Regions from separate parts of the Peptostreptococcus sp. genome, predicted to be linked through region 2. Evidence: riboswitches for the same ligand, from Rfam matches in the RefSeq annotation. Region 2 holds a riboswitch; the other holds the start of a gene.
What was found. Region 2 has a riboswitch for FMN ahead of ribD (bifunctional diaminohydroxyphosphoribosylaminopyrimidine deaminase/5-amino-6-(5-phosphoribosylamino)uracil reductase RibD). Riboswitches for the same ligand answer to the same signal wherever they lie in the genome.
Positions count from the first base shown of each region.

Region 1 (4,430 bases), on a different contig from region 2:
AGGGACCCCTGACAGGATCCCCTATAATTGAGCCTATACAGGCCCTAATTTTTTATATATTTATTCAGCGTTTTGCTTCTGGTATTCTTCATAAGCATATAGGGCAGCACCTATAGCACCAGCCATCTGAGAATCTGGAGATATCAAGATATCACATTCTAATTCTTCATTAAGGGCCCTTACTATACCCTTGTTCTTACTAACACCACCTGTCATGGCAACAGGAGTCTTTAATCCACCTCTCCTCGCCAAACTAGCAACTCTAGTAGCAACAGAAGCATGTATACCTCTTATAATATTCTCTAGTGGAATCTTCTTAGCCATACATGATATAACCTCTGACTCAGCAAAAACTGTACATGTAGAACTGATTGGTGTTACTTCCGTAGACTTGGCATCTAACTCACCTAGTTCATCTAGCTTAACATCCAATACGCCAGCCATAACTTCTAGGAATCTACCTGTACCAGCCGCACACTTATCATTCATCAGGAAGTTTACAAGACCACCCTTGTCATTTAGCTTAAGTATCTTTATATCCTGTCCACCAATGTCTATGATAGTTCCAACTCCACCGAAGATGAATCCACCACCTTTGGCATGACAACTAAGCTCACTAACGGTCTTAGCAGCATTTTCATAACTATTTCTACCATATCCAGTTGATACGATTAGGTCTATTTCATCAAAAGCCTTTCCTGCCTTACCAAGTACCTCTTCTATAACTAGGTCAGCTCCCTTAGTACCAGCACCTAGGCTAACTACACCTTCACCTACAACTTCCTTACCATCCTTCATTATCACACACTTTGATGATGTTGATCCAATATCAATACCCATTGTGTATACACTGCTCATTTTAAAACGCCTCCTGTACTCCTATATAATTTGTTTAGATTAAATATCGTCGATAGATTTTAACAATTTATTTAATACCCATTTTTTTCAAAATATAAATTTATTTCTTAACATTTTATGCGAAATTTAATTCTCTGCAATCGTTAATCATTGATAATTAAAAAACAATATCAAGGATTATTTTTAAACCCATCTCCTCGTCAATTATATCATATAAAAGGCCCCACTTTCAATAATATTATTGAAAATAGGGCCTCTTGTAAACTTTTAATTAAATTACTACTTATGGCTTAAGCTAAATTATTTTTTATCAATTTTTCTATCTTTTTATAAAGTGGTATAGTGATTATTGACAATAATATACCCTTAATTAGGTTAAATGGTGCTATAAACCAAAGAACGAATGATAATAGGTCCTTTACGTTTGGATTGATAGCTGTACCCATGCCTATTATAGCATCTAGTCCCATGAACTGACCATAAAAAGGTAGCATCACAAAGTAGTTCATAGATGTACCTATAATAACCATGGCTATTGTTCCTAGGGCAAGCCCCTTTACCAAAGTCTTTATGCTCTTGTCCTTCTTATAAACAAAAGATGCAACAACTACAAATGAAGATCCTACTACGATATTGGCGATTTCACCAACACCTCCTGTGCTAGTTGCTGTGATTAGGTGAAGGAAGTTCTTCACTGCTTCAACTGCAAAGCCTGCCACTGGTCCCAGGGCCAAGCCTGCTACTATTGCTGGCATATCTGATAGGTCAAGCTTCAAAAAACCAGGGAATAGTGGTATTGGCATTTCTAAAAACATCAATGCATACGCTATCCCAGCCAATAGGGCTACCTTAACCATATTAATTGTAGACACTCTTCTCTTCTTTAAACTTACTGAATTAACCTTTTCCATTTTATCCTCCTATTTTTCGAGGGAAAAATAAAATTCCTGGAGAAAATATCCCCAGGAATAACAACTTCATCACAATATACATTGTTATAAAATACTTCTCTCATCCAGACTTTACTGTCGGCTTTGGAATTTCACCAAATCAGCTTGCGCTCGCGGGCTATACCGCCGGTAGGGAATTTCACCCACCCCCGAAGATTAATTATATTTAATTACAAGTTCATTATATAAGATACCTGACTAAATGTCAATCTTTTTCATTAAGATTTTAATCCTACTTGTCCTGGCTAACATCCCTCATGGAGAGAGACACCCTTCCCTTGTCCTTGTCTATTCCTATAACCTTTACCTTGACTATGTCTCCAACTGTAAGTAGGTCTGATGCATTTTTTACCCTCTTGTTTGATATCTTTGATATATGGACTAGTCCATCATTTTTTATACCTATATCGATAAAGGCTCCAAAGTCTACTACATTCCTAACCGTACCATTCAAGACCATGCCCTCTTCTAAGTCCTCTAGCTGCATTACATCCTTTCTAAGGATAGGCTTTACTCCACTCTCCCTGATATCCCTACCAGGCTTTTTAATTTCTTCGATAATATCATTTAGGGTTGCCTTGCCTACCCCTACATCTGAGCTAAGCCTGTCTATCCCATATGCCTTTACCTTCTTATCTAATTGGTCTAGATTTGATACCCCTACGTCATCTAGAGTGTAGCCTAGTAGGTCTAGCATGGCTAAGCAGGCCTCGTAGGACTCTGGATGAACACCTGTATTATCCAGTGGATTTTTGGCATTAGGAAGCCTTATAAAGCCGGCGGCCTGTTTAAAGGCAGCCGGTCCTAGCCTCTTTACATTCTTAAGGTCATTTATATCTTCAAAGTCTCCATTCTCATTCCTATAGGCAACTATATTCTTGGCAAGACTAGAAGATATACCTGCAACATGCTCTAGTAGGGAATATGATGCTGTATTTGCATCTACACCAATCTGGTTAACAGAGTCTTCTACTACCCCATCCAAGACCTCAGTTAGTCTCTTTTCATTTACATCATGCTGGTACTGGCCTACACCTATACTCTTAGGTTCTATCTTTACTAGCTCAGCCATTGGGTCTTGTAGCCTTCTTGCTATTGATATGGCCCCTCTTATAGATACATTTATATCTGGGTGCTCCTCATTGGCCAGCTTGGAAGCTGAGTAGACTGAAGCTCCTGCCTCATTGACTATAAGATAGGAAATAGGTCTATCAATTTCACCTATCATTTCAGCTACAAATTGTTCAGATTCCCTTGAAGCTGTACCATTACCTATAGATATTATATCAACCTTATGTTTTTCAATTAATCTCTTAAGGATTGACTTTGCTTCCTCCACCTTATTTTGTGGCTTGGTTGGATATACTGTTGTAAAGTCCAATAGCTTCCCATTTTTATCAACCACTGCTATCTTACAGCCAGTCCTATAGGCTGGGTCAAAGCCCATTACTACTGCATTTTTGATCGGCGGCTGCAAAAGTAGGCCTTGGAGATTTTTACCAAACACCTTGATGGCCCTTTCCTGGGCTAGGTCTGTCAAATGATTTCTAACTTCTCTCTCTATTGCTGGGAAAATCAACCTCTTATAGGCATCCTGGGCAACCTCTTCCAAAATTGCTTCATTACCCACATTCTGAGGACTCTTATATGAAGCAATAATCTTGTCTATCATCTGCTGGTCATCAAGCAAAACCTTAACAGTCAAAAAGCCTTCCTTTTCTCCCCTGTTTATGGCCAGGGTCCTATGTGGAAGTATGTCTTCTACCCTCTCAGTAAAGTCATAGTACATCCTATAAACAGAATCCTCTTCTAGCTTGGCCTTTGACTGGATCTGGCCTCTTTTCAAGGCCTGGTTCCTTATATACTTTCTAATTCCCGCATCGTCACTCATTACCTCTGCAAGTATGTCTCTTGCACCCCCTATAACCTTTTCAATATCATCTAGTCCCTTTTCTGAATCGACAAACTTCTCTGCCTCTTTCTCTATATCTAGGTTCTTAGATAGGAGTATCATATTGGCTAGTGGCTCTAGCCCCCTCTCCTTGGCTATAGTTGCCCTAGTCCTCTTCTTCTGTTTAAAAGGAGCATATATATCCTCTACCTCCTGTAGGGTCTTGGCCTTGTCTATAGCATTCACTAGGATCTTGTCTAGCTTATCTTGTTCGTCTATAAGCCTCTTTACATCTTCCTTCCTTTCCTCAAGATTTCTAAGGTAGGTCAACCTGTCTCCAAATTCTCTCAGCTGGACATCTGTCATCTCCCCAGTCATTTCTTTCCTATATCTTGCTATAAAGGGAATTGTATTTCCTTCATCTATTAGCTTTATTGTATTTTCAACCTGATTTGGACCTAAGCCCATCTCTTTCATTAGTATTTCTTTAATATCCATAATTTCCTCTTTTACCCATATCATTGCCTGCAGGAGGATTCTCTATACCTTTTGCTTTAGGTATTGGAACATAAAATTATCTAATTTCCCATCCATAACCGCATCTACATTTGCATTTTCTTCATTTGTCCTATGGTCCTTTACCAGCTTGTAGGGTTGGAACACATAGGACCTTATCTGGCTTCCCCAGGTAATTTGCGAATACTTGCCCTGGAGGTCTTCTATCCTCTCCT
Region 1 is NZ_CDRRTB010000017.1:4,696-9,125, forward strand. Features, by position in the region: gene ACW6OJ_RS02875 (acyl-CoA dehydratase activase) at 61-858, opposite strand; gene ACW6OJ_RS02880 (ECF transporter S component) at 1,149-1,769, opposite strand; FMN riboswitch at 1,858-1,969, opposite strand; gene ACW6OJ_RS02885 (Tex family protein) at 2,041-4,197, opposite strand; one part of gene prfB (peptide chain release factor 2) at 4,240-4,430, opposite strand, start outside.
Region 1: another riboswitch for FMN. It lies ahead of ACW6OJ_RS02880 (ECF transporter S component); the one in region 2 lies ahead of ribD (bifunctional diaminohydroxyphosphoribosylaminopyrimidine deaminase/5-amino-6-(5-phosphoribosylamino)uracil reductase RibD).

Region 2 (4,430 bases):
TCTGTATGTCCATTCCTCTCTAAGACACCATTAGGCTTAGCCTTTAGGGGGAACATATGTCCTGGTCTACGGAAGTCACTTGGCTTTACATCGTCAGCTACACAGGCCCTAGCAGTGAAGCCTCTCTCAACTGCTGATATGCCTGTAGTTGTATCAACATGGTCTATAGATACGGTAAAGGCTGTTTCGTGGTTGTCAGTATTATTTACCACCATCTGCTCAAGGCCCAACCTCTTGCAATATTCTGCACTCATTGGCATACAGATTAGCCCCTTTCCATAGCTAGCCATAAAGTTAATATTTTCTGTAGTAGCAAACTCTGCTGCACAGATTAGGTCACCTTCATTTTCTCTGTCTTCATCATCTGTAACCAAGACCATCTTTCCCTGTCTTAGGTCTTCTAATACTTCCTCAATTGTGTTAAGCTTAAACATTTCATCCTCCTAAAAACCATTTTTCAATAAAAATTCTCTTGTTATTTCATGCTTGTCTGCTTCCCTGCTACCCAAGTTACCGAAGCTCATCAGCCTTTCAACATACTTACCTATACAGTCATTTTCCAGGTTTACTATATGTCCCTGACCCTTATAGTCCAGTATAGTATTAGCCAGAGTGTGGGGAATTATGGATACTGAAAAATCTCTATCACTTACCTTGGCTACTGTCAGGCTTATACCATCTATAGTTATAGACCCCTTCTCAATGATGTACTTCAGTATTTTCTTATCTGCACCTATCTGGTACCAGACCGCATTATCATCCTTCTTTACAGATAGGATTTTGCCTGTTCCATCAATGTGACCAGATACTATATGACCCCCAAAACGTCCATTAGCCTGCATGGCCCTTTCAAGATTTACCCTAGATCCCGTCTTTAGGCTAGCCAGGGATGACCTAGTCATGGTCTCATGCATGACATCAACTGTAAACTGGTCCTTACTAAAGGAAGTCACAGTTAGGCAAACCCCATTTACTGCTATACTATCTCCCAGGCTGACATCCTCTAGGACCCTCTTGGCTGACAGGGTCAGGACTGCTGAATTAGTTCCCCTTGCTATAGCCTTTACACTTCCTATTTCCTCTATTATTCCTGTAAACACTCAACCACCTCATTTTCTACAATGTAGTTTATCAGTAGGTCAGGACCAAAGGCCTCTATACTCTTAAGCCTCAAGGCCCTTGCCTGGTCTGGTAGGTCAACTCCATATCCTCCAACTGGCGACTTGGCATCCTTTCCACCAAAGATCTTGTTGCCTATATATACCTGGACCCTAGAAACTATGCCTGCCTCAAGGGCTGACCAGTTCAGCTGGCCTCCCCCCTCTAGTAGGACTGAATCCAGTCCCATAGCCCCTATCCTATCCATTAGGTCTACTAGATCTATACCTGGTCCCGGTCCCTCCTGGACTAGGATCTGGCAGCCTGCCTTCTCTAGGTTGGCTATCTTGTCCCTATCAGTTGACCTTGTTGCTATAATCGTAGGATAACTATTGGCTGTTCCCACTATATTAGACCCCATAGGAATCCTCAAATGTGTATCGCATATTATCCTAGTCGGACTAAGCCCACCCTCTAGCCTGCAATTTAGGGTAGGGTCATCTGCCAGGACAGTTCCTATACCAACCATAATGGCTGAATACCTATGCCTATCCCTATGGACCTGGGCCCTTGCTTCTGGACCTGTTATCCACTGGGACTTGCCTGTCCTTGTGGCTATCTTACCATCAGCAGTCATTGCATACTTCATTACTACAAAGGGCTTCTTATCCCTTATATAGTGCATAAAGACCTCATTTAGGTCATCACATTCATCTTCAAGAAGACCAGTTACAACCTCTATGCCATGGTCTCTGAGTATCCTTATTCCCTGACCTGCCACCTTGGGATTAGGATCAAGCGAACCCACCACTACCTTCTTTATACCATTTTCTATTATGGCCTGGGTACAAGGTGGAGTCTTTCCATAGTGGCAACAAGGCTCTAAGGTAACATACATAGTTGCCCCTTTAACATCTACACCTCTAGACTGGCAGTCCTTTAGGGCCTCCCTCTCTGCGTGTAGACAACCACACCTGGTATGGTAGCCCTTACCTAAGACCTGACCATCCTTAACTATTACAGCCCCAACCATGGGATTAGGGTTGGTGTATCCACAGGCCCTCTCTGCTAGCTCAAGAGCCATCCTCATATATAGCTCATCCATATGAATCCCCCCATAAAAAAATCCCTGAACATATAGTCCAGGGCATAAATCCTTTAGTAGTGTATATATTGTGGCACAAAAAATACCATAAAACAAGACTAGTCCTTGTAAAAAAAATCTGAAATGTTTAAAAAACATTTCAGAGCAATTTTTTGTATCATAAATATACACAATATCTTCTTTCATCCAGACTTTAACTGTCGGCTTTGGAATCTCACCAAATCAGCTTGCGCTCGCGGGCTTTACCGCCGGTAGGGACTTGCACCCTGCCCTGAAGATTATATTCACTTTCTTACAAGTTTAATTTATCATATTATGAAAACCTTGTCAACAGTCTTTAGAATTTTTAGTTTCTTTTAGTCTTAGTTATCAAGACATATGTTACACTTTGAGAAATACTCGGATACTATTTCATTAGGACTTTTAAAATTAAGACTGATCTTAGCTGTGCTATTATATCTTTGCATAAAGAGTATAGAATTTTTTCTGTAAATTGCCTTCTATGGTAATTTTGTCAATTTAGACAACTTAAATTGGCTCTATATCAAATAACGTTGGTGATAATTTAAATCAATAAAATCTATTAAATTATGCGGCAGCATCCATAGCAAACTTATAGCTATGGATGTTGCCCTTTTGTATTTTATACCTTTCCATTAGCATTATCCTTGCCTTAAAATTCCTAAAACTCCTGTATCCGTAGGATACTCTTTTAATTACCTTTATCTTATTATTCTTACCCTCTACAATTGCATTCGTATAGTCATATTTGAGTGAATTTACCACATATTTTCTAAGCTTTTTAAGGATTTTTATACTCTTCCTAAAACACATGTGTATTTTATCATTCCTAGTATTTAGAATGTCTTCAAGCATATTCACATCATTATTAGATATACTTAATAGGAAGTTTTGATAAAAAACATAGGCTTCTTTTAAGTTGGGGAATTTTCCTAATATGTAGCCTAATATGTCAGCTGAACTAGTCATATTTTTAAAGTGTATGTTCTTGTAAAAATATATACTGTTTAACTCCCAGTTCTTTGTAAGTGGTATTTTCCAGTATCTCTTCAGTATTTTATACTCTCTAGACCTGGTATTAAGCTTCTTCATCTCGTTTATTCTTAGCTTGTTTAACTCTCTTGTCAAGAGCTGTACTATGTGGAATCTATCCACTACGATATTGGCATTTGGAAAGACCTTCTTGGCAAGATCAATATATGGCCTATACATGTCTGTAGTCACATATTCTACCCTTTTTCTGACCTCCAAGGGATAGGAATTAAAATACTCAAAGAGGTATCTTTGTTTCCTATCTGCCAGGATATCAAAAATATGACCGCCTTCTAAATCGGTTAAATTTACACTCATAGACGCATCAACTGTGTTTACTGACTTAAATTCATCTATTGATAGAATCCTAGGAAGGTAATTTTTTCTTCTCCTATCTTCAGTTAAACGGAGTATTCTGGCAACACTAGTAGGAGATACACAGTGTTCTCTTGCAATTAAGTCCATTGACTTAGTCTCACATAGGTTTAAAACTATAGATCTCTTAACATCATTCGATATGAAGCACCCCTTATCTACGATAGGTGTTTTGGCCATAAATGTTGACTCGCAATGCTTACAGAAAAACCTCTGCTTTTTAACCATCAATATCAAAGGGTTTGTATTGACCCTATTAAAAAGTATTTTTACAGTCTGACTCCCATTTCTAATTATGTCATAATTTTCATTGACTATACCACATTTAGGGCAGCAAGCTGGCCTATATGAAAGCTTTCCCCTTAGTACTGTATATTCTATCCCCTTGATATTTTCTTTTTCGTTACCTAAAATTACTAAATTTTTATCGTTAATTCCTAAGATTTCTGTTATACTAGCATTAGAACACATATCATTTCTCCTTTTTTTATTTTGTGGTGATTTAAATTATACACGAGATTTGATGTGTGTTCCTATTTTTTTGCAAAAAATTTAGCGTTGGGAGAGAATTTTCTCTCACCAACGCTAAATATTATACAACCAATAAAAATCTTACTTATCTTCAGTTGATACTATTGTAACACCAGAAAGGTCTTTTTCAGCTATAATATCTTCTATAGTTTCCTTAGTTTCCATCAACTTTTCTAGTGACATTGAATAGTAGTCTGAACCAGCATTTCCTTCAATGTTGAATCCGTGTTCGTTTAAGAAAGCATTAACTGTTTCTTCGTTCTTCTTA
Region 2 is NZ_CDRRTB010000074.1:2,646-7,075, forward strand. Features, by position in the region: gene ACW6OJ_RS06445 (bifunctional 3,4-dihydroxy-2-butanone-4-phosphate synthase/GTP cyclohydrolase II) at 1-434, opposite strand, end outside; gene ribE (riboflavin synthase) at 444-1,100, opposite strand; gene ribD (bifunctional diaminohydroxyphosphoribosylaminopyrimidine deaminase/5-amino-6-(5-phosphoribosylamino)uracil reductase RibD) at 1,085-2,203, opposite strand; FMN riboswitch at 2,374-2,486, opposite strand; gene ACW6OJ_RS06460 (ISL3 family transposase) at 2,792-4,102, opposite strand; gene ACW6OJ_RS06465 (hypothetical protein) at 4,244-4,430, opposite strand, start outside.